3 linked regions of the Silvibacterium dinghuense genome follow. The protein of the gene in region 2 binds, or shares a complex with, the protein of the main gene of each other region. Links are inferred from orthologs where the notes say so. Each region holds a gene or a part of one and is shown on either strand. Other genes may lie near its edges. The genes, in order: tsaE, ESZ00_RS20375 and tsaB.

What was found.
Region 1: the proteins of ESZ00_RS20375 (region 2) and tsaE are in contact, whole or in part, in a crystal structure (PDB 6N9A), measured with the Thermotoga maritima proteins. The link is inferred for Silvibacterium dinghuense from one-to-one orthologs. Residues at the interface, in WP_004082750.1 of Thermotoga maritima: Cys10, Asp11, Arg49, His50, Leu82, Gly84, Gly135, Gly136, Glu154, Thr155, Leu156, Asp157, Asp158, Ser159, Glu162, Asp165, Lys166, Arg169, Leu170, Tyr175, Lys213, Thr214, Leu217, Tyr218, Gln221, Arg222, Asn324; in WP_004082108.1 of Thermotoga maritima: Leu37, Gly38, Lys46, Lys57, Val59, Lys60, Ser61, Thr63, Phe64, Thr65, Leu66, Met67, Val69, Pro71, Tyr82, Arg83, Leu84, Asp86, Asp88, Phe89, Asp93, Ile128, Asp130, Glu131, Arg134.
Region 3: the proteins of ESZ00_RS20375 (region 2) and tsaB are in contact, whole or in part, in a solved structure (PDB 4WQ4), measured with the Escherichia coli proteins. The link is inferred for Silvibacterium dinghuense from one-to-one orthologs.

What each region holds. Positions count from the first base shown.
Region 1 is NZ_SDMK01000001.1:1,057,232-1,066,921, reverse strand. The notes cover bases 2,522-5,520. They hold tsaE (tRNA (adenosine(37)-N6)-threonylcarbamoyltransferase complex ATPase subunit type 1 TsaE), read left to right. Parts: upstream 2,522-3,770; coding sequence 3,771-4,271; downstream 4,272-5,520. Other genes in these bases: ESZ00_RS04155 (glycoside hydrolase family 43 protein), read right to left, coding at 4,505-5,520; ESZ00_RS04165 (NAD(P)H-hydrate dehydratase), read left to right, coding at 2,522-3,774. Outside these bases: cell division protein FtsZ, read left to right, coding at 1-219; ESZ00_RS04170 (penicillin-binding transpeptidase domain-containing protein), read left to right, coding at 687-1,934; more of ESZ00_RS04165, read left to right, coding at 2,167-2,521; more of ESZ00_RS04155, read right to left, coding at 5,521-5,632; ESZ00_RS04150 (ABC transporter permease), read left to right, coding at 5,925-8,480; ESZ00_RS04145 (glycosyltransferase family 2 protein), read left to right, coding at 8,544-9,338. UniProt on the Escherichia coli protein: Required for the formation of a threonylcarbamoyl group on adenosine at position 37 (t(6)A37) in tRNAs that read codons beginning with adenine.
Region 2 is NZ_SDMK01000004.1:170,193-179,782, forward strand. What follows is about bases 6,105-9,003. They hold ESZ00_RS20375 (tRNA (adenosine(37)-N6)-threonylcarbamoyltransferase complex transferase subunit TsaD), read left to right. Parts: upstream 6,105-6,836; coding sequence 6,837-8,171; downstream 8,172-9,003. Other genes in these bases: ESZ00_RS16900 (CCA tRNA nucleotidyltransferase), read right to left, coding at 6,105-6,379; ESZ00_RS16905 (hypothetical protein), read right to left, coding at 6,385-6,738; ESZ00_RS16920 (hypothetical protein), read right to left, coding at 8,242-8,580; ESZ00_RS16925 (reverse transcriptase family protein), read right to left, coding at 8,829-9,003. Also shown: ESZ00_RS16880 (glycoside hydrolase family 15 protein), read right to left, coding at 1-256; ESZ00_RS16885 (glucoamylase family protein), read right to left, coding at 856-2,223; ESZ00_RS16890 (superoxide dismutase), read left to right, coding at 2,672-3,283; ESZ00_RS16895 (hypothetical protein), read left to right, coding at 3,909-4,706; more of ESZ00_RS16900, read right to left, coding at 4,997-6,104; more of ESZ00_RS16925, read right to left, coding at 9,004-9,590.
Region 3 is NZ_SDMK01000001.1:671,664-681,203, reverse strand. What follows is about bases 3,941-6,789. They hold tsaB (tRNA (adenosine(37)-N6)-threonylcarbamoyltransferase complex dimerization subunit type 1 TsaB), read left to right. Parts: upstream 3,941-4,959; coding sequence 4,960-5,619; downstream 5,620-6,789. Other genes in these bases: ESZ00_RS02520 (phosphatidylserine decarboxylase family protein), read left to right, coding at 6,652-6,789; ESZ00_RS02525 (DUF465 domain-containing protein), read left to right, coding at 6,184-6,402; rimI (ribosomal protein S18-alanine N-acetyltransferase), read left to right, coding at 5,630-6,121; mce (methylmalonyl-CoA epimerase), read left to right, coding at 4,512-4,976; meaB (methylmalonyl Co-A mutase-associated GTPase MeaB), read left to right, coding at 3,941-4,473. Also shown: ESZ00_RS02555 (acyl-CoA dehydrogenase), read left to right, coding at 1-899; ESZ00_RS02550 (ABC transporter permease), read left to right, coding at 966-3,437; more of meaB, read left to right, coding at 3,469-3,940; more of ESZ00_RS02520, read left to right, coding at 6,790-7,320; pssA (CDP-diacylglycerol--serine O-phosphatidyltransferase), read left to right, coding at 7,356-8,183; ESZ00_RS02510 (Asd/ArgC dimerization domain-containing protein), read left to right, coding at 8,180-9,235; ESZ00_RS02505 (aldose 1-epimerase), read right to left, coding at 9,318-9,540. UniProt on the Escherichia coli protein: Required for the formation of a threonylcarbamoyl group on adenosine at position 37 (t(6)A37) in tRNAs that read codons beginning with adenine.

The sequences.
Region 1 (9,690 bases), on a different replicon or contig from region 2:
GAGGCCAGCCACGAAGAGGAGCCTGTGCCGGTGGTCGAGACCGCTGCCGCGTCGGTTGCGCCGGAGCCGGCCATTGCCGTCGCCGAGCCGCCCGTGCAGCCGCATGCGGTCCAGGATGCTCCTGCGGCCGTCCCCGATCCCTTTGCCGATGTGCACCAGGACGAAAACGGCGAGAGCCTGGATATTCCGGCGTATCTGCGCCGGGGGAACAGCTTCTAGCTGCTGCGGGACTGGCCGTCCAGGCATTTCGTGCTTCGCGCTTCCGCTCCCTTGGGGCGCGAGCGGGCAGTTTTCCGAGGTAAGGCTTGTAGTTTCTTTCATGAACGGTTGGCGGCTGGAAGCTGACCGTAACTCTCAAGTACACTGGGTGCAGGCAACTCCACCCAAAACGCAAGCAGTTTTGAGCCAGCGGAACTGCCTGGCGGAACTCCAGATTCCATTTGGGGTTTTTACCGGCAGGTTATCCGCTTTGCGGCGTTTGCCATTTCGGTATCTGTTGCCTCTTTTGAGCAGTGCCGATCACTCTGGCATCACTTTGAGCGGTCATACGAGCGGTTTCTGCGTACGATGCAAGTCAGAACGCTTGAAAGCCCGGGACAGAGTTCAGAGCTGGGCCCAGAACAACGGCTGAAGGATCGGGGTTCGAGACACGGCCTCCGGATTCGGATATCAGGATCGGATAATCGATGAAGCGTCTCTTTCTTTTCGTGCTCGCCATGGCTCTCGCCGGTTCCACGCTCTGCCGTGCCGGTTCCGCGACCACCCGCCATCCCGCCCATCGCCGGGCGACTCGTGTTCATGAGTCGGCTGCCGCGGCCAGGCATATAGCCAGCCGCCAGCACAGCCGGCGCGTGGTCAGCGCGTCGACCCGTGTTCGTACCCGTGGCGGGGCGCGTCTGCGCCGGGCGAATCTGGTGATTCGCCGTGGGGGCGGGGAGCGCTTCTATGCCAGCTCCTTTACGGATATCGACCAGACGCAGGGCGACATCACGGCGGGTGAAGACCCGGTGGTGCGCGAGGCGGCGATTGCCGCGCTCGGCAACATGAACGGCACCGCAGTCGCTATCGACCCAAGTAACGGCCGCATCCTGGCCATGGTGAACCAGAAGCTCGCGCTTTCGAGCGGCGCCGAGCCCTGCTCGACGATCAAGGTTTCGGTCGCGCTGGCTGCTCTTGAAGAGGGCATCATCACCAAGGACACGCCGGTGAACTTGGGCGGCAACTACCACATGACCCTGACCGAGGCGCTGGCGCACTCAAATAACCTCTACTTTGAGACCATCGGCCGCCGGCTCGGTTTCGAGCGCGTGCGCCACTATGCGAACCAGTTCGGCCTGGGTGAGCTGGCCGGTTACAACATTCCCGGTGAGCAGCTCGGCGTCTATCCCGATCAGGTGCTGCCCGAGGATCGCGGCGGCGTAGGCCGCATGTGCAGCTTCGGCGAGAGCGTCTCGATGACCCCGCTGCAGCTTGGCGCGCTGGTTTCGGCCATCGCCAACGGCGGCACGCTCTACTACTTGCAGCATCCGACCTCGCCCGACCAGGTGCTGAATTTCCAGCCCAAGATCAAGCGCACGCTCGACATCGCCCGCATCATTCCGGAGATTCAGAGCGGCATGGCGGCAGCGGTCGACTACGGCACTGCCCGCTCGCTGCGCGCCAACTTCAGCCAATTCCCGGTGATGGGCAAGACCGGCACCTGCTCGGACAACGGCACGCGTTTCGGCTGGTTCGCCTCCTATGCGGACACGCAGTACGGCCGGATCGTGACGGTCTTCTTCCTCGAAGGCGGACGCCCGACCTTCGGGCCGAAGGCGGCCGAGCTGACCGGCGTCTTCTACCGCAACCTCTGGGATCACAGCTACTTTGCCTCGAAGCAGGGCGAGCCGGCGACCCCGGCGGCGGCTGCGACGGAGCAGGGCGCTCCGCAGTAAGGACTGGTCGCTGCTGCGCGCAGGGCGGATCGCCTTCGGCTTCGCTCCCCGGTCGGGATGACAACGGAAAGAACGAATGCTTCGGTCGGAATGACAAACCTATAGCCCTGAATCGTTCAGAACGAGACGGCCTCCTCTGCGGAGGCCGTTTTCTTTTTCGGCGATTTCTCGCGATGTGTGCACTCCACAGCGCTCCTTTGCGCATCTGGAATCGGTTAGGATGCGAGACGGGATGCGGATACTTTCTGCCGACGAGATGAGGACCACCGATCGGGTGACGGCCGAGACATACGGCGTGTCGTCGATCGACCTGATGCGCCATGCCGGAGCGGCGGTGGCGCGCTTTGTGGTGCGCGAGTTTTCTTCCGCACGCTCGATACTGGTATTTTGCGGGCGGGGCAACAACGGAGGTGATGGCTTTGTCGCTGCGCGTGAGCTGATCGCTGCAGGGCGACGGGTGCATGTGCTGCTGCTGGGCGATCCGGCGGCGCTGAAGGGCGATGCGAAGATCGCCTTCGAAGAGATGGCGATGGAGCCGGTGCTGGTCCGCGAAGAGGCGGATCTCGGCCGTCCCGATGTACGCGAGCTTTTCGAAAATGCCGATCTGCTGCTCGATGCGGTGGTCGGAACAGGATTCCAGCCTCCGCTGCGGGGTACGGCTGCGGCGCTGCGGGACCGGGTGAACGCGCTCGAGATGCCGGTGATCGCGGTCGATCTGCCCTCGGGCTGGGGTGCCGATTCGCGCGAGTTCGCGGTCGAAGGCGCATTCCGCGCGGATGCCGTTGTTACGTTTACCGCGCCCAAGCTGGCGCATGTCTGTGGGAATCTCTGTGGATCGGTGTATGCGCCGATTGTGGTTGCGCCGATCGGGTCTCCTGACGCGGCGATTCGTTCTACTTTGAACCTGAGCTGGAGCGGCGCTGCAAAGGCGGCGCTCGACGGGCCTCGCAGGGCGGAGAGCAACAAGGGCAATTTCGGTCATGTGCTGCTGGTGGGCGGTGCGCGCGGGAAATCGGGCGCTCCGGCCATGGCGTCGCTGGCCGCGCTGCGCGCGGGCGCGGGATTGGTGACGACGGCGGTGGCCGAGTCGATCCTGCCACTGGTCGCGGCGATTACTCCTGAGCTGATGACCGAGGCGCTGCCGGAGGCTGCCGACGGTGGTTTCGATCTCGAGCGTATCGATTTCGACGCGCTGCTGGACAGGATCACGGTGCTGGCCATCGGGCCTGGACTTGGGCAATCGCCATCGGCGGAAAAGCTGGTGCTGGAACTGCTGGAGCGCACGACAATCCCGGTTGTGCTCGATGCCGATGCGCTGAATATTATGGCGAAGCATATCGATAAGCTCGATGGGCGCGGGCGGACGATGGTGCTGACGCCGCATCCGGGCGAGATGGGGCGCCTGGCCGGCATCCCCACGCAGGAGGTGCAGGCGCGGCGCGAGCCGCTGGCGCGGGAGTTTGCTGCGAAGCACCATGTCACATTGGTTTTAAAAGGATGGCGTACACTCGTGGCGCAGCCCGATGGGCAGCTTGCCATCAACACGAGCGGCAACCCGGGCATGGCCAAGGGCGGCAGCGGCGATATTCTTACCGGCATGGTCGCAGCCCTGCTGGCGCAGCATCCGAAGCAGGCGGCTGAGGCGGTGAGCGCAGCAGTCTACCTGCACGGGCTTGCCGCGGACTTTGCTGTTCGTGAGCAGGACGAGCGCACGCTGCTGGCCACGGATACGGTCGCGCACCTGTGGCGCGCGTATCGTTTTTCACCGCAGGATGCGGCCGGTTTTACATGGCTGGCAGGTCTGCCGCAGGATATCTTGGAAGCGTTGGAGGCACGATGACGACGACCGAAAAGGCAAAGGCAGAAGCTGTCGGGAAGGCTGAAGCTGGGAAGACCTACGAGTTCACGACGACCTCTGCCGCCGAGACCATCGCGACCGGCCACAAGATTGCCGAACTGCTCGCTCCGCCGAAGTTTCTTATCCTGCGCGGCGATCTGGGCGCGGGCAAGACGACGCTGGTGAAGGGCATTGCCGAGGCGCTGGATGCGGCAGAGCCGGACGAGGTCACCAGTCCAACCTTTACGCTGGTGCATGAATATGAGGGCACGCAGGGCGCGGCGAAGACGCCGGTGAACCTCTATCATCTGGACCTCTACCGCATTGAAGGCGAGCGGCAGCTCGATACGCTGGGGCTCGATGACCTGGCTGCACCGGACAGCATTGTGCTGGTGGAGTGGGGTGAGAAGTTTCCGAGCGTGAAGCGGCGCAGCGATGGCGAGATCGTGATGACCTCGGCCGGCGGCGACACGCGAAAGATCGTGCTCACGCTCAAATAGCTGCTGCGCGCAGGGCGAATCGCCTTCGGCCCCGCTCCCGTTGGTCGCGTGTCGGGGGTTCTATTCTTTCGTGTGCGGAGTTCGTGCCTTCCCACCCAAGCGGAGCTTGGGTGGGGCACCCGTTTTCGTTTCCCTCTCGGAAGACTGGGGAATCCAGGGTTCGTGCCTTCCCGCGTCTCAGGGTTGAAACGTGGGGCACCGGGTCTTTTCTATCCCCTATCCCTGCATTCCCACTACTGGTCGGCTAGCGTTGCTAAATCCGGTGAGGCGAGGCGGGTGTCGGTGGGGCGGACGTGGAATTTCTTGGGGTAGAAGAGCACCTGCGGCGTCCAGGTGACGACCATCTTCACCTGGTCATGATCGATGCGCATAGGTGTGATGACCAGGTGCGGGAGCTGGCCCTTGCCCTTCAGGTAGCCGTGGCAGCCGAACCAGAGATCGCCGTCCGGCCCGATGAAGGGTGAGCCGTGGCCGAGCTGGCCGTAGGGGACATCGGACTTCTGCGTGTAGGCGTGCTTGTAGATCTTCGCCCACTCCTCGTCCTGCGCGCCGTAGATGGGATTGCTGCGTGACTTGCGCCATGGTCCGGTGATGGTGTCGGCTGTTGCCTCGCCGACCTCGTAGCCGCGTCCCCAGGACGAATAGAGCAGGATGTAGGAGCGGCCGTGCTTCATCACCGTCGGGCCTTCGAGACCGACGGATGGGCCGCCCTTCGCCGGGCCGTCCCATGCGCCGTCGGCGCCGGGCTGGATCACCGGGAACGGCTGGCCGATGGGGACGGCGTTGGGCAGATCGACCAGCGTCGCGGTGACGCCGTCGCGGAAGAGGTAGACTTTGCCGTCGTCATCCTGGAAGAGCGTGGCGCCGTTGCCCTCGGTGAGCGGCTTGTCTTCGGTGAGGACTTTATACGGGCCGGTGATGGTGTCGGCGACAGCGAGCGCGATGCTCTCGGGGCTGTCGGGTGTTTCGCCGAAGGGGCAGGAGAAGGTGAGATACCACTTGCCCTTGTAGGGGAAGAGCTCCGGCGCCCAGAAGCGGCGGCGATACCAGCGATCCTTGCTCGGTGCGACGAGAACGCCCAGGTCTTTCCAGTGGGTCAGATCGGTGGAAGACCACAGCTTTACGCCGGGGATCGGTCCGGCGGCGGTGCCGTCGAAGAAAGGGAAGGCGGTCCCGGTCATGTACCAGGTGCTGCCGACCTTGGTGATCTGCGGATCGCGGATGGGATCGGTCTGGATCGGGTTTTCGTAGTCGAAATGCGGGTCCTTGCTGCTGGCCATGAGCGGGGTTGAGGCCTGGGATACCAGCAGGAGCAGAGGCAGGAGGAGCCGCAGAAATGTGAGCGCTTTCCAATACCGCAAAGTTTCTTCCTCAAGCGCCTGAGCGGATCGAGTCTGCACAGGCTGTCTGAAATGCTATGGAGGCTGATGCTCCAGATTAGATGATGGATCTGTACCGGCTGAAGCGGGATGACGCAGGTTTTTCCTGCGGCCCCGGTAACCCTGTTCGATTTCGCACACCTGTCTTCGCGTGTGAACACGCTTCTGGGCCGGATGTTTTGTTTAAATGCCTTACTTTCAAAGACTTTTCACCGCTCCCCGTTGGCCGGGAACGTGCTTCTCTATCCGGTGACCGCCAAAGGAGCGATGAGCGATGTGGGCTAATCTGAGATATACCCTGAGGCAATTGCGCAAGGCGCCGGGATTCACTGTGACCGCGGTGCTGACGCTGGCGCTGGGTATCGGCGCGACCACGGCCATCTTCACGCTGGTGCAGCAGGTGATGCTGAAGTCGCTGCCGGTGGCCCGGCCGTCGGAGCTCTATCGCATCGGGGATCAGATCCATTGCTGCGTCATCGGCGGCTATACCCAGAGCGGGCGCGGGGATAACGAGTATTCGCTCTTTTCTTATGAGCTCTATCGGCATTTCCGCGACCATACGCCGGAGTTTGCCGACCTGGCGGGTTTCGAGGGAGGCGATACCGGGCTCGGCGTGCGCCGCAGCGGTGTCGCCGGCCGCGCGGAGCTGCGCATCGGCCAGTTCGTTTCGGGAAACTTCTTCTCCACCTTTGGTGTGGGGGCATGGGCAGGGCGCGTGTTTACGCCGGCAGACGACCGCGAGGACGCCGCACCGGTGGCAGTGATGGCGTATCACACCTGGCAGCAGAAGTACGGCTCGGACCCCTCGGTGGTGGGTGCCTCCTTCGAGCTCAATGGCAAGTCCTTCACCATTGTGGGCATTGGCGCACCGGGCTTCTTCGGCGCTGGCGTCCGCACCTGGGGCACACCCGATCTCTGGATTCCGTTCTCTGACGAGCCAATGATGCAGGGCACCAGCTCGCTGCTGAACAATGCCGACCAGAACTGGATCGATGTCATCGGCCGGGTCCGTCCCGGCACCGATCCGAAGGCTCTGGAGGCCAAGCTGCGCCTGGAGCTGCGCCAGTGGCAGCTCGGTCACATAGAAGATATGCAGGCGAATGACCGGGAGCGGCTGCCCAAGCAGCAGCTCTTTCTTACGCCGGGAGGCGCGGGCGTGGCGCAGATGCGCGCGCGCTACGAGGATGGACTGCGCCTGCTGCTGCTGGCCGCCGGCTGCGTTCTGCTGATTGCCTGTGCGAACCTGACCAATCTTTTGCTGGCGCGTGGCCTTGCCCGCCGTCAGCAGCTTTCGGTGCGCATGGCGCTTGGCGCTTCGCGCGCGCTGCTGGTGCGAAAAGCGCTGTTTGAAAGTGTCGTTCTGGGCGTGCTGGGAGGCGTTGCCGGGCTGCTTGTGGCCTATGGCGGCACGAGCCTCATTCTGCACTTTGCCTTCTCGGGCGGAGATCATTACGTTCCAATCCAGGCCAGCCCTTCGTGGACGGTCCTGCTTTTTGCCATGGGACTTTCTGCGCTCACGGGTGTGGTTTTCGGGATTGCGCCTGCCTGGATCAGCTCGCATGCCGAGCCGGTGGAGGCGCTGCGCGGGGCCAACCGCTCCAGCGGGCAAAAGATTGCATGGCCGCAGAAGGCGCTTGTGATCTCGCAGGCGGCGCTCTCGCTGGTGCTGCTGAGCGCGGCGGCCATGCTGACCCAGAGCCTGCGCAACCTGGAGCATCAGTCCTTCGGCTTCAAGACCGAGGGCCGCTATGTGGCCACGGTCGAGCCGCTGCTGGCCGGATATCAGCCGAACGACCTGCCCATGCTGTACCGGCAGATCGAAGATCGTCTCCAGGCTATTCCAGGCGTGCGTGGCGCCAGCTCCTCGCTCTATGCGCCGATGAGCGGCGACAACTGGGATACGTTCATTCGCATCGAGGGACGGCCTGAGCCGGCTCCGGGAGAGGATGTGACCGCAGGGTATGTGCGTATCGAGCCCGGCTTCTTCCAGACTCTTGGCACGCGCATGCTGCAGGGACGTTCGATTACGGAGGACGACACTGCTTCCTCGCGGCATGTCGCTGTGGTCAACGATGCTTTTGCGAAGCACTTCTTCCCGGGGCAGAATCCTATCGGCCAGCATTTCGGAAAGAATCTGGCCGGTCATGCCGGCGATATGGAAATTATCGGCGTGGTGGCGGATATCCAATATCTGTTGAACGCGGAGCATCTGCAGAGCGGCAGGATGGCCGAACCCATGTTCTTTATGCCGGAGACCCAGTTTGAGCAGTATCTGGGTGGCGATGACATCAACAGCGAAACCCGCTCGCATTATCTGCGCCAGATTGTTCTCTGGGCGCCGGGCAATCCTCCGGGGCTGGAAGAGAAGGTGCGCAACGCAGTCGCGGAAGTGAATCCCGATCTCACGGTAGAGAGCTTCTCCAAATACGATGAGCTTCTCAGCGCCGACTACGCTCAGGAGCAGCTTATCGCCCGCCTGACCATGCTGTTTGGCGCGCTGGCGCTGGTGCTGGCGGCGGTCGGACTCTATGGCGTCACTGCCTACTCGGTCGAACAGCGTTCGGGAGAGATCGGTATCCGCATGGCGCTTGGAGCAGATCGTCAGTCTGTTGTGGCCATGGTGCTGCGCGGCGCATTTCTGCAGGTGGGATTGGGGCTGGTCCTCGGCATTCCTGCGGCCATCGGTGTGGGCCGGGCTATTGCCGGTCAGCTTTTTGGCGTTGCGCCTTATGATCCGCTGCTGCTTGCGCTGGCCGCTTTGTTCGCCGCGACGGTGCCGGCTCGCCGGGCTGCGAGCGTGGACCCGATGGCGGCCTTGCGCAACGATTGACGAGGGCAGGTTCGTGCATAGCAGCCTCTCGGGCGCGGCTTCGCGATATAACTGAAAGCGAAGATGCCTGCCACGCTGTCCGTCGCCATGATCGCGCGCAACGAGGAGAAGAACCTCCCGCGCACCCTTTCGAGCGTCCGCTGGGCCGACGAGATTGTGATCGTCGACTCCGGCTCCGTGGATCGTACGCCGGAGATTGCCCGCGAGTTCGGCGCCAAGCACTCGTTTAACCGCAACTTCGAGGGGCATCCCCAGCAGAAGACGATTGCCATCAACCAGTGCACGAGCGACTGGATACTGCTGCTGGACGCGGATGAAGTCGTAACGCCGGAGCTGGCGGCGGAGATTCGGCAGGTACTTGAGAAATCAGAGCAAGACAAGCCGGAGTTTACGGCCTACTGGCTGCCGCGGCTGAACCTGTTTATGGATCGCTGGGTGCGGCACGGCGGGTTCTATCCCGACCACAAGCTGCGGTTGTTCAAGCGCGGCTCGGCGGTGATGGACGTGAAGGGCGGTCCGCACGGCACGCCGCAGCACGAAGGGCCGAAGGGCACGCTGAAGAACGATCTGCTGCACTATGCGTACCCGGATTTTGAGCTCTACCTGAGCCACATGAACGACTACAGCACGGAGACGCTGGATGTGCTGGTGCGGCGTGGGAAGGCGAAGTCAACCGGCGCACTGATCTGGCTGGGAGTGGTGAACCCCTTCTTTACGTTCATCAAGAATTACATTTTCCGCGGCGGATTTCTCGACGGCACGCAGGGGCTGATCTATCACCTGAACCACTCGGCGTATATCCACTGGAAGTACGCGAAGGCCTGGTACGCGCAGAAGGTGAAAGAGGTCGAGCCGTAAGGGTTTGTGCCGCTTGCGCGGGAGAGATGTTTCACCACTAGTATTCTTTAGCCAGGACCATCCTTGCCGTTGAGAGTGTGTTTACATGTTCGGGTTACGTGGATGCATCGTAGCGCTTTGCTTAGTTTCCGTTCTGCCTATGGTTTGGGCTGAAGATCAACAGACTCAGTCTTCAACCACGAGTACAAACGGCTGCCCTGCTGTACCCAAGCCTGTTGGCATGGCCGGGATCGTAAAGATCAAAGGAACGATCGGCAAGGATGGGCGAATGCACGACGTCAAGGCCGTTTCTGGTCCAGATGCGCTTCGGCAGGTAGCTATCAGCATCGTGTCTACAAACCTTATGAGCATT
Region 2 (9,590 bases):
GCTTGTCCTCATGGAAGAAGGTCTCTCCGTCGGTGACCAGCAGCTCCATGTCGCGGATCTGCGGCCGATCGATGGTCGGGTAATAAATCTCGTTCAGGATGCCGTGCGAAATCGTGTACCAGGCGCGGCTCGAAGCAGCATAGGCCGTGCCCACCGCCGACTTCACCGAGGAGGTCCAGCGCGGTGTCACGCCCGGAGCGCCGAAAGCGGGGCCCTGCTGCGTCAACCAGTTGTACTGCGGAGTAAGTTCGCTCATCTTCTTTCGTGCGCTCCATGGCCGCGAACCCAGGCGGCCTCAGAACCCGCGTCCCATACGCGGGCCGGTTAAAAGGGATGGAAGTGCTGAAGTGCTTCTGACGCTACTCACGCTACAGCGCACACCCCTCGTCGGAGGATGAATTCCCTGAGAATCTCAGCGATTTTTCCCCGGGAGAAGTAGAACGCCCGCCTTTGTAGGATTCCACGGAACGGCGATTCGATCCATTTCGTTTCTTTCGAACACTTCCGCCCAACACCCCAGCCTGAAACAAAACGCGCCACATCGGGACCGGAAAGGCAGGGTATAGGGAATAAGGGTGTGGGGTGCAGGAAAAAGCGGACAAGTAGCCCACCCAGGCCCGAAGTCGGTTTGTGTGGGGAGGCGAAAACCAGGGTGCCCCGTCCAAGCTCCGCTTGGGCGGGAAGCGACGAACCCAGGCACCTCAGGTCTCACCCCTGAGACCTGGGTTCGCAGAACACCGGGTGCCCCATGTCTCGATTCTGAGACATGGGAAAGCACGAACCCCCTTGCGAAACTCTGCGTTCTTTGCGTCCTGGCGCTGAACAGGACTACACCCTATCCCCTACACCCTACATTCAAAGAATCTGCGAATTCGCATCCGGGTCGGGATGGAACTGCACTTCGCCCATCGCACGGGTGATCTCATGGTTCTTCATGAAGTACTCCCAGCAGAAGCCGGTGCGCAGGTTCTCCGCCATGATGATGCTGATCCCCTGGTCAATCCCCAGGACGTCTTCGGCGTACCAGTTGGCCTTGGGGTTGAACGCATCCACGAAGCCATACCGCGTCCACGCCTTGGGGTACTTGTCCTTGATGTTCAGCAGCACATGCGAGCACTCGGCGGGGAGAAACGGCAGCGACCCGGCCGGCGCGCAGGGCACCACCGTGCCGTCCGGCTGGCCCATTGCCGGTGGACCACCCCATACCCGGTAGCCGGTGCGCGAGTCCGAGGCCGAAATGCCCCACAGGTCCTGATCGATCCAGTTAAACTTCTGCCCCAGCACCATGCACCATAATTGGTGCGCCCGCGTCGCCGCGATCGAGTTGGTGAAGTAGTTCGTGTGCAGGTCGCGCACCGCGCGGTAATCGCACCAGGCATGCGCGTACTGGTGGATGAACAGCGGCGCCACACCGCTGATGTACTGGATGCCGCCGAAATTCACCACCGGCCGCTGCAGCGCGTTCCATGTCTCGGCCGGGATGGGGTGCGTCGGCGAGCCGATCGCCATCAGGTACATCGTCATCAGCTCGGAATAGATATCCCAGCGATGCTGCAGGAACCCCTGATCCGGCAACCAGCCCATGGAGAGCGTCGTGCCGCCGTTCAGCATCCACTGCCAGTCCACGCGGCGGTAAAAGGTCGTCGCCAGCGCCTCGATCCGCGTATTCCCCGTAAAATACTGCCGGCACAGCAGCACCCCGCACAGCAGCAGCGCCGTGTCGATCGACGAGAGCTCCGAGCCGAACATCCGCTGCCCGCTCTCCATGTCGATGAAGTGGTAGAGGAATCCATGCTCGTGCGGACACTCTTCCAGCAGAAAGGCGAGCGTCTTCTCGACCCGCGCCTCGCAGAGCGAAGGCGACAGGTAATTCCGCTTGGCGGCGATGCACAGCGCGCTCAGCCCGAAGCCCGTCGCCGCAATACTCGCCACCCGGCTCAGCGAGCGGCCCGCCGCCGGAGCGCGGTCCCGCACCAGCCCGGTATTCGGACTGGCTTCTTCGTAGAAGAAATCGCAGGCTCTTCCTTCGAGATCGTCCAGCAGCGCCTCGGCAGCCTTGGAAATCTGCGTCAGCGGCCGGTTGATGAACATGCCCGGCGTCTGCGGATATTGCTGCGCCGCCTGCTGCTCGGTCTTCGGTTCCTGACCTGGTTTCACCGTCGGCGCCGTGGGCTGGTTCTGAAAGCCTGCCGCCAGCGCGGCCGGTCCGCCCAGCGCGAGCATGCCCGATGCCCCGGCCTTACGCAGGAGCTGTCTTCGAGTTAGTTCTTTATGAGTCAAAGCAGTCGTGTCTTATGAGAGATGCAGCCAGCCCCCCAAACGACTTCCCGCAGCCGCTCATTCCCGCACAACTCCCGTCTCCAGCTTCTCATGGACCCTCTTGTTGAGACGCCACAGGCCTGTGAAGGTTGCGTGGAACCGTTGCCCGCCGGGTGCTCCACCCATGACCCGCAGTTGGGGCCTGGGCGGGTCTCTCGCGAATCTCATTCGCGACCAACGGGAGCGGATGCGCAACGCGCGGCTGCCCGGACGGCCAGTCCTCGCATCCGATATGATCGAGGACGCAGCTATCGCCGGCTCGAGCGAGCCCCGGCGTCCCAGGGATTCTCAACCGCAACATCGCTAACCACGAACTCAACGATTCGTTCCAAGAAATCAAGGAGATATCGCAGTGGCCTACGAACTCGCACCCCTTCCTTACGACTACGCCGCCCTTGAGCCCCACATCGACGAAGCGACCATGAAGCTGCACCACGACAAGCATCATCAGACCTACGTCAACAATCTGAATGCGGCGATCGAGAAGCACCCCGACCTGGCCAAGCACACCCCCGAGGACCTGCTCAAGAACCTCAACAGCATCCCCGAGGACATCCGCACCGTCGTCCGCAACAACGCCGGCGGCGACGTGAACCACACCATGTTCTGGAAGATCATGACCCCGAACGGCGGCGGCGAGCCCACCGGCCCCATCGCCGAGCAGATCGCCAAGGACTTCGGCAGCTTCGAGGCCTTCAAGAAGCTCTTCAACGAGACCACCGCCAAGCAGTTCGGCTCCGGCTGGGGCTTCCTGATCTGGGACGGCGGCAAGCTGGCCATCATCACCACCCCCAACCAGGACAGCCCGCTGCTCCACGGCAAGTTCCCCATCCTCGGCAATGATGTCTGGGAGCACGCCTACTACCTCAAGTACCAGAACAAGCGCCCCGACTACCTCGCAGCCTGGTGGAACGTGGTCAACTGGGCCGAGATCAACAAGCGCTTCGAAACCGCCAAGGCCTAACCGCGAGGGGTAGGGGATAGGGTTTAGGGTGTAGTTTCCTTACCACTGCCCTGTTCCGTACCTCTTCCCAAAGGAAAGCCAGAAAAGCCCCGCATTCCCAACGAATGCGGGGCTTTTCTACGTAAATCTGTCATCCCGACCGAAGTGGAGGGACCTGCGGCCGGGTGCCGGGTGCCCCACCCATGACAGTTTCTCGTCATGGGTGGGGCTCCGAAGAACCCCAAAGTAAGCCACAGACGAAAACACTTTCCCGCAGAAGGCACAGAGAGCACACAGGGTTCCGTGCCCATGCCGGCATCCCGGTTCGCGCCAAGAACGCCAGGCTCCGCCAAGTCCGCGAAGAGATTTCAGGAAAAGAACGGACGGATACCCCAAATCTCGTTCGGTTCGAGATATGGGTTCGCAGGATGCCGGAGTTCGTACTCTCCCACGTCTCAGAAGCGAGACGTGGGGCACCCGTTTCCGCCTCCACCACACAGAACCCCGGATCGCGACCAGCGGGAGCGGGTACGCGAAGCGGATCGCCTGGACGGCCAGTCCAACTTTTTCTTCCGACCCGGGTTACAACTCAATGCAGGAGACTTCGCGTCTCCCCCTTGTGCTTTTCATGGAAAGGAACAGTCCGATGCGCTTCCTGAACGCTCTTCTGCTGTCAGCACTTGCCGTCCCTGTCGCGGCGATGGCCCAGACTTCTCTGCCCGCCGGAACCCAGCATTTCGTCCTCTACCAGGGCGATAAGACCGTCGGCTCGGCCGACCGCACCATCCAGCCCACCGGTGTCGGCTATACGCTGACCTCCCAGGGCAAGGTCAGCCTCTCGAAGTTCAGCTACTCCTTCAGCCAGACCCAGCACCTCGACAAGTCCCTGAACCTGGTCAGCAGCCAGATCACCGGCAACGTCAACGGCAAGCCGGTCACCTTCACCGCCCACGCCGACTCCACCGGCCGCGAATTCCAGCTCGGCATCAACGCCGACGGCAAGAACACCCAGAACTCCGTCGATCGCCACCAGCATCTCGTCCTGCTCTCCGATCTCGACCCGGCGGCCTACACCATCCTCACCCAGATCGTGATCCAGAAGCCGCAGACCTCCTGGGCGCTGATTCCCAAGGAGCAGGGCATCCTCGTGCCCACCGACCTCACACCCGATACCAGCGTCCGCGGCCGCCTCAACGGCAACCAGATCGACGTGCAGCACGCAACGGTGGTGGTCGGCGAGCAGAACCCGGTCTCGGTCGAGCTCTTCTACGGCCATGACGGCGATCTCCTCGAAGCCGATCTCCCCGAGCAGAACTTCTACGTCGTCCGCGACGGCTTCAAGCTGATCGACCGCCCCAAGCCCGTCCTGCCCCGCGGCCAGAACCCGCCCGCACAGGACCAGCAGGGCCAGCAGCAACAGTATCCCCAGCCCCAGCAGCAGTAACTGCTGCGCACAGAGCGGGACTGGCCGTCCAGGCCCTTTGCGCTTCGCGCCTCCGCTCCCGTTGGTCGCGATATGGGGTGTGCAGGGTGCAAAAAACTCCGGGTGCCCCACGTCTCGCATTTGAGACGTGGGGAGGTACGAATCTTCCTTTACCATCCCCCGGACTTGTCATTTCATTCCGACCGAAGCATTCTTCTTACTTTGTTATTCCGACCGGAACGAAGCGCAGTGGAGGAACCTGCTGTTCCCCGGCCAGGCGAAGATTCCGGACGGCACCCCACCCGGGGTTTCTACACCCTATCCCCTACACCCTGAATCAAGACCATCGCCTCGTCCTTCGTCCGCACCCGGCCCTCGAGCTGCGCGTCCTCGGCCATCGTCAGCAGCCGGCGAAACTCCGGCCCCGGCGTATATCCTGCCGCGATCAGGTCCCGGCCGGTAATCAGCGGCTCCGGACGAACCTCCTCCTGCGACAGCGCCTCGTATTTCGCCTTGGCAAACTCCCACAGTGTCAGGTCGCCGATGCTCGCCGAGGCGTCCATCCGGTGCAGCGCGAGATGCTCGGGAAAATCCTTGAGGCGAAAGAAGCGCTTCAGCGTCGACTCCTTCATCCGCATCACATCGCCAAAGCGCATGTGGTTCTCCACCAGCAGCGAGACCTGCGCCGCGTCGTCGTTCGAGAAGCGCAGCCGCCGGCAGATATCCTCGGCGATCTTCACCCCTACCTCGACGTGCCCGTTAAATCTGATTCTTCCCGTCCCGTCCGCCGGAGCCGGCGTAAACGTAGCCGGCTTGCCCACATCGTGCAGCAGGGCCCCCCAGGCCAGCGTGGCCGAAGCCCCCTCCGGCAGCTGCTCGAGCAGCATCATCGTGTGCACCCAGACATCGCCCTCGGGGTGATACTCCGGCGGCTGGGCTACACCGTGCAGCCGGTCGATTTCCGGAAGCACCTCGTGCAGCAGCCCTGTCTCATCCAGCAGCTCAAACGCGCGCCGCGCATGGCCCTCGGTCAGCATCCGGGTCAGTTCGTCGCGCACCCGCTCGCAGCTCACCTGCACAATCTTCGCAGCCAGCGCACGAATCGCCGCCGCCGTCTTCTCTTCGATCGCGAAGCCGAACCGCGCCGCAAAGCGCACCGCCCGCAGCATGCGCAGCTTGTCTTCCTCGAAACGCACAAATGGGTCGCCAATCGCCCGCACCAGCCCGGCTTCGAGGTCCGCACGTCCGCCGACAAAGTCCGTCACCGACGCCGCGACATCACCTGTTTCAGCCAGCGCCTGCGGATCGAGCAGCATGCCGTTGAGGGTGAAGTCGCGCCGGACCACATCCTCTTCCACCGAGTCCGAAAAGCGCACCGAATCCGGCCTCCGCCCATCCGAGTACGCTCCATCGCTGCGATACGTCGCCACCTCGGTGACCCTCTGCACGCCATCGGCCTCGCCGGAAACCTCCTCCGCCACGAGAACCACCCCGAAGTGCGCCCCCACGGCAAAGGTCCTGGGAAACAGCGCCATCACCGCATCCGGACGCGCATTCGTGGCCACATCGAAGTCCGAAGGCGGACGCCCCAGCAGCAGATCGCGCACGCACCCACCGACAAAGAAGGCCTCAAAGCCCTCCGCCCGCAGCCGCTCAACGACCCGCGCCGCAGTTTGCTCCGCGATGCTATGCATCTTGCTTAACTTCGTTTCTTCCATATGCCTCTTAGCGCATTCCGTATGAGCCATGCGGCGAGCAAAATCGACCATCCACCGATGACGTAGCAGAGCAAAATTCCTTGCTCGCGACCAAGGTTTATGACCCCAAGACCTATCAGCATAAAGAACAGCGCGAAGATCGCGATCCCCACCCGCTGCACCATCGGAGCGTCTTCACTCCCCTTCCACAACAGGCCATCTACACGAGCTGCATTTTTATGCGCGTCTTCCCAGACGATGTTGCTCTGATTCCGCTCCACCTCTGCGACATACGCCCGCAGCTCCCGCCCATCCTGCTGCTCTGGCAATTGCAGATTTCGTTCGTCCACGATCATTCCTTTCAGGCCATCCTGCTATTCTGCTCCACCTCACAATCTCCGCGTATGATTCGATCGCGTCAAATCGATACGATAGAAGTGTGACCCTCGCGACCCTGCCCCTCGGCCTCATCCTCGGCATTGAAAGCTCCTGCGACGAGACCGCCGCCGCCATCGTCGAGCGCGGTACCGTCATGCGCGCCAACGTGGTCGCCTCCCAGATCGCCACGCACTCGCCCTACGGCGGCGTGGTGCCCGAGCTGGCCTCGCGCGAGCACCTGCGCAACATCGTGCCCGTCGTTCGAGCAGCCATGGAGCAGGCCAGCCTGAAGCTCTCCGACATCGACGCCATCGCCGTCACCTCCGGCCCCGGCCTCGCCGGAGCGCTCATGGTCGGCATCAGCTATGCCAAGGCGCTGGCCTTCGCGCTCGGCAAGCCGCTCATCGCCGTGAATCATCTCGAAGGCCACATCCACGCCGTGCTGCTGGCGCAGAGCGCGGTGTTACAGAATCAGCCACAGGCCCAGCTCGCCGAGACCGAAGACCGCACGCTGCCCGAAGGGCCGGTGCTCGCCCTGGTCGTCTCCGGCGGACACACCCACCTCTATCTCGCCCGCCGCCGCGGCGAAAGCTGGACCTATCGCAACGTGGGCCGCACGCTCGACGACGCCGCCGGCGAGGCCTACGACAAGGTGGCCAAGCTGCTCGGCCTCGGCTACCCCGGCGGTCCGTGGATCGACGCGCTGGCCGCGCACGGCAATCCGCACGCCGTGCCTTTCGCCATCTCCAACATCAAGGCCAAGGCCCATCGCGGAGGCCGCAAGGGCATCACCTCCTACATGGCCAACAAAGCTGCCGTCCCAACCGGGTCCACGGCCAAACAAGCTGTCATCCCGACCGGAGCGGAGCCCGAAGGGCGAAGCGAAGCGGAGGGACCTGCGGTTCCCCTCGCTGTGGACCATGACCCCGAATTCACAGAAACCTTGTTCTCCTTCAGCGGCATCAAGACTGCGGTACTCCGCTATACGCAGGTGCACGAGATGCAGGCGTCCATCGAACATCGCCGCGCCGTGCTGGCGACCATGCCCGACGCCAAGCCCTCGACCGCGCTGGCCGAGGTGCTGGCCGTCTGCGACCAGCCGACACTCGACCTGATCGCCAGCTTCCAGCGCGCCGTCGTCGACGATCTCCGCCGCAAGACCTTCCGCACCGCCGAGGCTCTTGGAGCAACCACGCTGCTGGTCTCCGGAGGCGTGGCCGCCAACCGCGAGCTGCGCGTCCGCTTCACCGCCGAAGCCGCCGACCGCGACCTCTTCATCGCCTTCCCCTCACTCGCCCTATCGACCGACAACGCCGCCATGATCGCCGCCGCCGCGTGGCCCAAGTTCCTAGCAAGAGACTTCGCCGCGGAAACACTGTCCGCCGATCCGGGACTGGCGCTGGGAAGGTAGAAGCAGCTTTTAGCTGCTAGCTCTTAGCTTTTAGCAAAAACCTGAGGGTGGCCCATTCGCCCTCACTCAACTACTGAAACTTCATATAAAAGCGGATATCGTCGAGCGCGTCCTCAACACTCGACTTAACGAGAGGATCGGCTCTCAACTCCTCCAATCTCTGGAGGACGATTTCGAGATCGAGTTGACGGTGAATTCTCGCCAGATGCCCGAAGCAGGTTGCGGCATTCCATCGCACCGCTGAAGCGCGATGGTAACTGAAGGCAAGGCACTTCTCTTGAACCCACTTCCAGTCAGGATCGTAGTAAGCCGCACTGAGCAGCGCATTGCTAATTTGCTGCTCATCGCTACTTTGCAAAAGAGATTCCACTTCCGCGCGACTACGCTCCACCACTGCTTGATATCTCACGTCGAACCGCCTCGCATCTAGAGTAACGGCATGCTGGTGCTTTCCATCTCGCGCCGTTCGAGATGTGGGTTCGCAGGGTTCCGAAAATCGGCAAGAGGTCCATATCCGCCCCACTCAAGCCAAAATCAGGCTTGCATGGGCCACCGATCAGAAATCGCGACCAACGGGAGCGCCACGCGAAGCGAAAGGCCTGGACGGCCAGTCCCGCGACCAGCGGGAGCGTCGTGCGAAGCGGAGGGCCCGGACGGCTAGTCCCCCCACGCAATCCTCTCCAGCAGCTCGCGCAAATGTCCGGCACGCGCCGGATTCACCATCGTGGCAAAGGCCACCTTCCCCTCCAGATGCCGCCGAAAGTCGGCGTGCCCATCGCGATTCTGCCCTTCCGGCCCATGACGCACGCAGTTGGTCAGGATCGCCTCCAGCCGCTCCAGCTCACGCCGCGGCAGCTGCGGCTGCGCGTTCACCGTCAGTCCGGCCAGGTGCTGGCGCACACCGCGCCGCATCAACCGCGTTTTGCGCGGATGGACAGCAAACCCTTCTTCGGCGGCGATGGCCGCTACCCGAAGCGCGAAGCGCTCCGCCCCGCGCGCGAACAGTGCGTCTCCGGAGAAGGCAAGGTCGTCCGCATAGCGCGTATACGTCACACCTGCCTTTTCCGCGAGCCCGCCGATCCGCCGGTCAAGCCGCAGCGCGCAGAGATTCGCGATCGCGGGAGAGGTGGGAGCGCCCTGCGGCAGATGTGGCCGGGCGTAGAAGATGCGCGCATCCTGCAGATCGGCGGCGCTCAGTTCGCAGCCCGTGTTGCGCCAGACCCCGCGCGGCGTGGTCGCCGTGCACAGGCCGCCCAGCAGGTCGGCCACCGGCTCCGGATAGCCCAGCGTGCGGAAAAGTGCCTGCACGCGGGGACCGGAGATGGAAGGGAAAAAATCCCGGAGGTCCATGCGAAGCACAACCTCGCGCCCTGCATGCGGCGCGGCGAAGCTGACGATCGAGCGGCCCCGGCGGAAGCC
Region 3 (9,540 bases), on a different replicon or contig from region 2:
TCGCAGCTCATACCTCGCTGTGTTCGAACCATATTTTCCTTGCCGGGAATGAAGAGCAGAGGCGGAAGTACATTCCGAAGCTGGCCAGCGGCGAGTGGCTGGGCTCCTGGGCGCTGACCGAGCCGGGCTCGGGCTCCGACGCCTCGGCTGCGCGGACGACGGCGACGAAGGTGGACGGCGGCTGGCGGCTGAATGGCACGAAGACCTTCATCACCAACGGCGGCCATGCGGACGTGGTGGTGGTGATCGCGGTGACGGATCGCGAGAAGGGCACGCATGGGCTCTCGGCCTTCGTGGTCGAGCGGGGTACACCGGGCTTTCGTGCCGGGAAGAAGGAGAACAAGCTCGGTCTGCGGGCGAGTGACACTTCGGAACTGATCTTCGAGGACTGCGTGGTGCCGGAGGAGAACCTGGTCGGCAAGCTGGGTGAGGGTTTCATCGACGCGATGCGTATTCTCGACGGTGGGAGAATCTCGATTGCGGCGCTGTCCTTAGGGATCGCGCGCGGTGCCCTCGATGCCTCGCTGCACTATGTGAAGGAGCGGCGGCAGTTCGGCAAGGCGATCGCGGAGTTTCAGGGCATCCAGTGGAAGCTGGCGGATATGGCGACGGAGCTTGACGCGGCGCGGCTGCTGACTCAGAGGGCCGGAGTGCTGAAGGATGCGGGCAGGAAGGTAACCCGAGAGTCGAGCATGGCGAAGCTGTACGCGAGCGAGGTTGCGGTGCGCATCTGCGACGAGGCAGTGCAGTTGCACGGCGGTTACGGCTTCCTCAAGGATTTCCCGGCCGAGAAGTTTTATCGCGATGTGAAGCTCTGCACTATCGGCGAAGGGACCAGCGAAATCCAGCGCATGGTGATTGCGCGGGAGATATTGAAGGTGTCACCTTCGCGCGGGTGAGCGCTCTCGCATTGCGGCGCGTCTGAGAGATGAATCGGCGGTGACTCTTGTGGCATGGGAGCTGCGATGAGCGGGTTTCTCCGGGATCTTCGGATCGTATTGCGTCAACTGGGCCGCGCGCCTCTCTTTGCTCTTGCGGCGGTTATCACGCTGGGTCTGGGCATCGGAGCGAACACGGCGATCTTCAGCACGCTCGATGCGCTGTTGCTGCGCATGCTGCCGGTGCGCGATGCGGGTCACGTGTATACCGTCACGCTGGAGCACGGCGGGACGCAGCCTCCGAATACCTCGGGCACCGGCTTTGGCAATACCTCGTTTGCTTTCCCGGTCTTTGAGCGTCTTCGCGAGCGGACCGACGTCTTCGATGCACTGATTGCGCATGTGCCACTGGGTGGAGGTAAGGTGGCGGTGCGCGTGGGCGATACGCCTGATGAGCGCGCGGGCGAAGAGGTGAGCGGCAATTATTTTTCCGGCCTGGGCGCTCCGATGGAGTCGGGCCGCGGATTGACGGACGACGAGGAGCGCACGCACGCGCAGGTCGCCGTGATCAGCGACCGCTTCTGGCAGGAAGCCTTTGGCGGTGCACCGGACGTGATCGGTAGAACGCTGTTTGTCAAAGGCGTGCCGCTGACTGTCGTAGGCGTAACCGCGCCTGCGTTTCATGGTGTGAGCTATCTGGGCGGCGTGGATTTCTGGATTCCTCTGCAGACGAGGCCAGAACTGGCGGCGTGGGGTGACACGAAGGAGTCGCTCTATGGTTCGCCGAAGTGGTGGGCGGTGCCGATGGTGGCGCGTTTGCGTGCGGGCATGACGCCGGTTGCGGCTGTTCATGCGCTGCAAGCGAGCTTCTGGCAGGCATCGGAAGAGAGCGCAGGTAAGCTGGATCGCGCGAAGTGGCCAGCCACGCTTGGTTTTACTGCAGTGCGCGGCGTACTGGGCGCGGAGGGCCGGTATGGGCCGGCGCTGCGGATTATGATGACGCTGGTCGCGCTGGTGCTGCTGATCGCATGCACGAATGTGGCGCTGCTGATTACAGCCCGCAATCACGCCCGGAGGCGCGAGTTTGCGGTGCGGCTGGCGCTGGGCGCGAATTCGCAACAGTTACTGCGACAATTTCTGATCGAAAGCGTGCTGCTGGTAGGAGCCGGGTCGCTGCTGGGGTGGGCTCTGGCCATGATGGTCACGCACGCTCTGGCGGTATGGGCACACATTGAGACCGGGCTCGCACCGGATAGCGCCGTGCTGGGTGTGACGCTGCTTGTGGCCACCGTAACAGCGCTGGTCTTTGGACTGGTGCCGCTGCGCGGCATGCTGCGGCTGGACCTCGACGACGAGTTGAAGGCCGGACGGCAGATGAGCGGCGTGAGCCGCGCGCAGACCTTTGCCGGCAACGCGGCGATGGCGGTGCAGGTTGCGCTGTGCTTTACGCTGCTGACGGCATCGGCGCTGGCGGTGCGCAGCCTGCTGCACTTTGAAGAGCGGGACCTGGGCATGGATGCGCAGCGGGTGCTGGTCTTCGATGTGACGCCGCAGCAGGTGACGACGGATACACAGGCCCTGGGTTTCTATACGCGGCTCATGCAGCGGCTGGAGGGGGTGCCGGGTGTAGAGTCCGCCTCGCTGGTGCGCTTTCGTCCTGGATCGTCGTGGCTGATGAGCGGTGGTATCCATCTGGATGGGGTGCTGCTGCATGAGGCTTCAGGCGCGAAGGCGGGTATTTCCGCGAACGACGTAGGCCCGGGCTATTTCAGCACGATGGGCATCGGTCTCTTGCAAGGACGCAGCATCGAGGAAGGCGACCGTGACGGCGCGCCGCTGGTGGCCGTGGTCAACGAAGAGTTTGCACAGCGCTATCTGAAAAATGGCGCACTCGGGCATCGGATCGATCAGGATCCGGGCTACCTCATCGTTGGCGTAGTGAAGGACAGTAAGTACAAGAACGTCACAGAGAATACGCGGCCCACCGTGTACTACTCCCTGGCGCAGCGCGGGATGATGGGGCAGGTGACGGTGGCGGTGCGCGCCGGTGGCAACCCCATGGCGTTGCTGCCGGATGTCAGCCGGGCAGTGCGGGAGATCGATCCTTCGATACCGCTGCAGAAGCCGATGACGGAGGAGACGCAGTTTGCCGAGTCGTATCTTGTGCCGCGGCTCTTTTCACGACTGGCTGTGGGTTTTGGCCTGCTGGCGGCGGTGTTAGTGGCGACGGGGCTCTATGGCACGCTGGCCTATCGCGTGCAGCGGCGGCGTGCGGAGATCGGCGTGCGCATGGCGCTCGGCGCGGAGCGAGGCCGCATCGTGGTGATGGTGCTGGGTGAGAGTTTGCGCATGGCGGGTGGAGGGCTTCTATTGGGAGCTCCACTGTGCGTGATGATTGCGCATCTGTTGCGCTCGCAGCTTTATCAGCTGGACCCGCTCGATCCTTTCAGCCTCAGCGTGGCGCTGTGCCTGACCGTGCTGGTGGCAGTCCTCGCGGCTCTGGTTCCGGCGCGCCGGGCGGCGTCTCTGGACCCGATGGAGGCACTGCGCGTCGAGTGAGGCGGCCCCGCAGCGGTATGATCGTCGGCGGATGAGAGACGACGAGGAACAGGCAGCTCGGAGGCTGGCGGAGCGGGTTCTGGAAGGGGATACGCGCGCGCTGGCGCGCGCGATTTCGCTGGTCGAGAATGATGCGGCGGGAGCGCGGATGCTGCTCTCCGCCTGTTTTGCCTCCAGTTCTGCTTCTGGCCGTCAGAGTCTTCGTGTGGGGATTACGGGTGCTCCAGGCGCGGGAAAGAGCACGCTGGTCGATGGGCTGGCGCGGGCGTGGCGTGAGGCCGGTGCGCGGGTGGGGGTGCTGGCGGTCGATCCCACCAGTCCTTTCACGGGCGGTGCGGTGCTGGGCGACCGGATACGCATGTCAGGAGCGGGTTCGACTTCTGAAACAGCGCTGGCCGGTGGCATCTTCTTTCGCAGCATGGCGACGCGTGGCGCGCTTGGGGGACTGGCACGCGCTGCTGCGGATGCGGCACTGCTGATGGAGGCCGGTGGCCGGGAGGTGGTACTGATCGAGACTGTCGGTGTGGGGCAGGACGAGGTCGATGTTGCGCGGCTGGCGGATGTGACCGTGGTGGTGCTGGTGCCGGGGATGGGCGATGACGTGCAGAGCCTGAAGGCCGGGCTTATGGAGATTGCCGACCTATTCGTGATTAACAAAGCGGACCACGAGGGCGCAGACCGGCTCGAAGGGGAGATTCGCAGCGTGCAATCGTTGCCAGGCAGCAGGCACATTGCTGTCCCGATATTGCGGACGGTAGCGACGGAGGGCACTGGTGTAACGGAACTGCGAGCTGCGATCGAGAGTCTGCGGAATCAGACCATGCAACGTGGGCGGATTGCGGAACGTCGCGCCGCCTTCTGGCGTTTGCGATTTGAAGGGATGCTGCTCGCAGCGTTGCGTGCGCGGCTGGCGTCGCAGGGGCTCGATGACGCGGCACTGGCCCGCCATGCGGAGAGGATTGCGGCAGGCGCGGAAGATCCGTATCGATTGACGGAGGAGCTGGTGCGGCGGGCGCTTGGCCCTGACGTCGGGTGATGATCCGCTTTGCGCCAACCTGCGAGAATGGAGGAGTGATGAGTGGATTGCAGAGCCTGGAAACACGCATCGATCACCTGGGCATTGCGGTAATCAGTCTCGAAGCTGCCTGTGGGCTCTATGAGTCGCTCGGGCTGCGTGTGGAGCACGAGGAGACGGTGGCGCAGGAGCGGGTGCGGGTGGCGATGATTCCGACCGCGACGGGGCGGATCGAGCTGCTGGAGCCGACCGAAGAAGATTCGCCAGTTGGACGATTCCTGAAAAAGCGCGGTGAAGGTTTGCATCATGTGGCGCTGCAGGTAGAGGACATTGAGGCAGCGCTGGCCGCGCTCAAAACACGCGGCGCAAGGCTGGTCTCGGACCGTGTGCAGCGTGGCGCGGGCGGTCACCTGTATTTCTTCGTGCATCCGGAGAGCGCGGGCGGTGTGCTGCTCGAAATCTGCCAGGATTCAAAACAGAATGGGAAGTGGAAGGAGGAGACGGTTCATGCTGTTGGGGATTGACAGCTGCGGTGGCGTGGGGTCGGTAGCGTTGGCTGCCTGGGAGGGGGGCGAAGCGCGGCTGCTGCAAATGCGTGAACTGGCGGGGAAGACGTTTGCCTCTGATCTGATCCCGGTGGTGCGGGAGTTGCTGGCTGAGCAGGGCGCCGTTGTGGGGGATGTGCAGGCGATTGTGGTGGTGCGCGGGCCAGGGAGCTTTACCGGGGAGCGCATTGGGCTGAGTACGGCGAAGGGGCTGGCTGAGGCGTTGGATGTGCCGGTGGTGGCGTTATCGCGGCTGGCATTGCTGGCGCGAAAAGGTGGGACGGCGGCAGCCGCGCTCGATGCGGGACGGCGGGAGATGTATTGGGGTGATTTTTCTGGCCCTGGCAGGCAGGAGGAGGCTGAACGCCTGCTGGCGGTGAGCGATGCCCCGGCTGCCGGGCAGGTTGCGGTCTGCGAGGATGCGCTGGCTGAGCTGCCGGGAGCGGTGCGGGTAACGGCTCCGACGGCATGGGATGCGATCGAGGCATCGCTCGCCCGCTTGCAGGCGGACGATTATGAGGACGTGGCCTCGCTCGACGCGAACTACGTGCGGCGGTCGGATGCCGAGCTGTTCGGAAAGCCGGTGCGGGCAGGGTTGGAGCATCCTCCGGCCGGAGCCTGATTGCCTGCGCATGAGCGAACGGATAACAATGACGCTGCGTGCCTTACGGATAGAAGACTTGAGGGCGGCGATGGCGCTTGCCGCGGAGGCGCCGGAGGCTCCGCACTGGAGTGTGCCGGTGTGGCACAGGGTGCTGGAGCGCTCGGAAACGATTGTCCTGGGAGCTTTTGTCGCGCATGCACTGGCCGGGTTTGCCGTGGCGTCCGTAACCCTGGATACGGTGGAGCTGGAAGCGATTGCTGTGGCAGAAAAGCATCGGCGGCAGGGGCTGGGGGCGGCGCTCTTCGAGGCGGTGCTGGAGGCGGCGCGGGCGCGTGGCGCAGTGCGGCTGGAGCTCGAAGTGCGGGCGGGGAATGCGGCAGCCATCGGGCTATACCGGCGGGCTGGGCTGGCGGATGAGGGCGTGCGGCGGGCGTACTATCGCGATCCGGAAGAGGATGCATTACTGATGGGCAGAAATCTTGCTCATGTCTCGGACAAGAGCGAAAAAACTCCGGATTAACCGTTGCCGACAGACCTCCTCAGTGCTAGGTTGTACGTCTGAAAGAGAAGGAGGTATCTTCCATGGAGCTGGAAGCGAATCGCTTGCCGGAGAGTGAGGAGATCCTGAAACTCGAGCAGGAACATCGTCACTACTCCGAGCAGCTTGAAGCACTCACCCAGAAGTCCTACCTTTCCGAAGAAGAGCAACTTGAGGAAACTCGCCTGAAGAAGCTCAAACTGCGAGCCAAAGACGCCCTGACTGCCCGACGAAACGGTCACTCCCACGCCTACGCTGTCTAGATCTGCTGGATCGAAAGACCGCAGATCCGCTGTCCTGTCTGCAGAGGCAGGCAGAGAAGATTTTCTGTGCCTGTAAGCACCTGATTGTGCAGGTTCGGGCTGGACAGTCCTCTTTGCCTGCTGAGGCGAGCGGGTGTTTTGTGTCTTCACGAAGAACCCTGCCTGGTAGCTACAGGTGGGAACTCCGGCACTGAAGAGGCGATGAACCTATAATGAACGGGAGGTTCTGCGCCTTTTTTCTGACAACCCATGGTTCGTGACGGATATTTTTACGGAATCGCGCTGTTTGCGGTGGCCGTGCTGCTTTATGTGCTGACGCACAGTCTGCTGTTGCCGGTAGTTCCGGTGCTGCTTGCCTTTTTCTTTCTCTGGTTCTTCCGCGATCCGGAGCGGACGATTCCGCAGGAACCGGGACTGGTGGTTTCACCGGCGGACGGCAAGGTAACCTCGGTACTGCGCGTGACTACGCCGGAAGGCGAGTCGCTGAAGATGAGCATCTTCCTGAACGTGTTTAATGTGCACGTGAATCGCTCGCCGGTGACCGGAGTGCTGGAAGACGTTCGTTATCAAAAGGGTCTGTATCTGAACGCGATGAACCCGGAATCCGCGGAGAAGAACGAGCAGAACATGGCCGTGGTGCGCGCGGATGAGGGCTACACCGTGGCCTTCAAGCAGATTGCCGGCCTGCTGGCGCGACGGATTGTCTTCCATCCGGCGGTGGGAGCGCGGTTAAAGCGCGGCGAGCGCGTGGGGCTGATCAAGTTCGGTTCGCGCGTGGATGTCATCCTGCCCGGCAATGCCGAGATCCTGGTCAAGGTAGGGGACCACGTGAGTGGCGGTTCGACCGTGCTGGCGCGGATGCCACAGCGCAATCCCAAGGCCGAGCAGGACGAGCAGCTGGTGGAGTCGCTGGCTTGAAGCCTGTGGCGAAGGCAGGCCGTCGCCGCCGCGGGATGTACATCCTGCCGTCGATGTTTACGGCGGGCAATATCGCCGCCGGATATTACGCCATCATGCAGAGCCTGCAGGGCTCGGTGCGTGAGCCGCATCACTTCGACTACGCGGCGTTGGCCATCGGTTTTGCGATCCCGTTCGACGCGCTCGATGGGCGCATCGCACGCATGACGAATACGACCAGCGATTTCGGCAAAGAGCTGGATTCGCTGGCCGACGTGATCACTTTCGGCGTGGCGCCGAGCATCCTGGCCTTCAGCTGGGGTGTTCACATGCTGCCGGCGGCTCTTGATCCGGCGCTTCGGGAGAAGCTGGTTCAGATCGGCGGCTTCCTCTGCTTCGTCTTCCTGCTGTGTGGGGCGAGCCGTCTGGCGCGCTTCAACATCAGTCACGATCCGGTGCCGAAGAATCCGGGACGGCCGGGACGGAAGTATTTTGTTGGCATGCCGATTCCGGCAGCGGCAGGCGTGGTGGCTGCGGTGGTGCATGCCTTCGCAGGGCGTCCGGTCTTCAATCAGTGGATTGCCGTGGTATGGCTGGCACTGGTGGGGCTGCTCGGGTTCCTGATGGTGAGCACCTGGCGCTTCTGGAGCGGTAAGGAGATTAATCTTTCCAGCCGCCATCCTTTCCAGCTCATCATCCTGATCGGGCTGGTGATCTACCTGCTCGTCTTCTTCTCGCGGATCGTGTTGCCGATCATGGCCCTGATCTATATGTTCTCGGGTATCGTGGCACGGATCGCCTATTCGAGGCAGCGTCACCGGAAGACCGCGCAAGCGGAGACGCTGAGCTCCTCCTCTACCTCTTCCACGGGAACCCCCGCATGACAGAGAGATACAGAATTGCAATTGTTGGAGCCGCCTCGCTGCGCGGCAAGGAATTGAACGAAGCGCTGTCGGAGTCTTCTTTCGGCGCCGCAGAGTTTTCGCTGATGGATGATGAGGCGCAGCTGGGACAGCTGGAGTCGGTGGGGGATGAGGTTACGTTCATCCAGCGGATCGAACCGGATGCCTTCACGCGTGAGGACTTCGTCTTCTTCGCCGGCGAGGAAGAGACGACACGCAACCATTGGAAGCAGGCGCTGACGAGCGGCGCGAGCATTCTGGATTTGACCTATGTGCTTGAGAAGGAGCCGGGTGTGCTGGTTCGCTCTCCGTGGGTGCGCGAGGCGCTGGGTGAGGCTGCCAGCGAGTCGCTTCCCGGCGAGCCTGACTTGACCACACCGGCGATTGTGCCGGCGCATCCGGTAGCGGTGGCGCTGGCGCTGATCTTTGCACGGCTTACGGATGTGGCCACGGTGAAGTCGGCTTCGGCAACGGTGCTTGAGCCAGCATCCGAATACGGGCGCGCGGCCATGGACGAGCTGCACCAGCAGACGGTGGGCCTATTGAGCTTCCAAAGCCTGCCTAAGCAGTCTTACGATGCGCAGGCCGCATTCAATCTGCTTCCGGTGCTGGGCGAAGCGGCGAAGATCAACCTGGGTGAGAGTGAGGCGCGCATCCGGCGTCACTATGCGCTGCTTGCCGGGCATGTTCTGCCGAAGGTGGCCATTCAGCTGCTGCATGCGCCGGTCTTCCACGGACATAGCTTTTCGCTGGCCCTGGAGCTGGAGCAGGCGGTGCCGGTCGAGCATCTTGAAGCGGCGCTGGGCTCCGAGCATATGGATGTGGTGCTGGGCGACACTGAGCCGCCGAGCAATCTGAGCAGCGCGGGGCAGGGCGATGTGATGGTGCGGGTGCGTCCGGCTGAGGGCGGCGATCAGGCCACGACGCGGTTCTGGATCTGGGCGGCGCTCGATAATCTCAAGTTCGGTTCGCTGAATGCCGTAGCGTGTGCGCAGGATCTGCGCCGGCTGCGTCCCAAGGGGAAGGTGCAGTAAGGCCTTCAGGAAAGGTAAAAGGCAGCGGTCCTAAGATAAATTCAGGGCCGCTGCCTTTTGTATCTGTAACCGTTACAGATGTTTACTTCGACTCGGGCACGAAGAGCTTGAGCCGGACATGCCAGGTCGTGGAAGCGCCGGGCTTGAGAGTGGCCATGCCGGTATCCATGCCCTTCCATTCCTTGCCCCACGGGTCGCCGAAGTTGTACTGCTCTTCGATGGCGGCGAATTCCTTGGTCGGCGGCGCATAGACCTGGACGGTCTTGATCTCGGGCGAGAGGCCGAGGACGTCGATGCCGTACTTG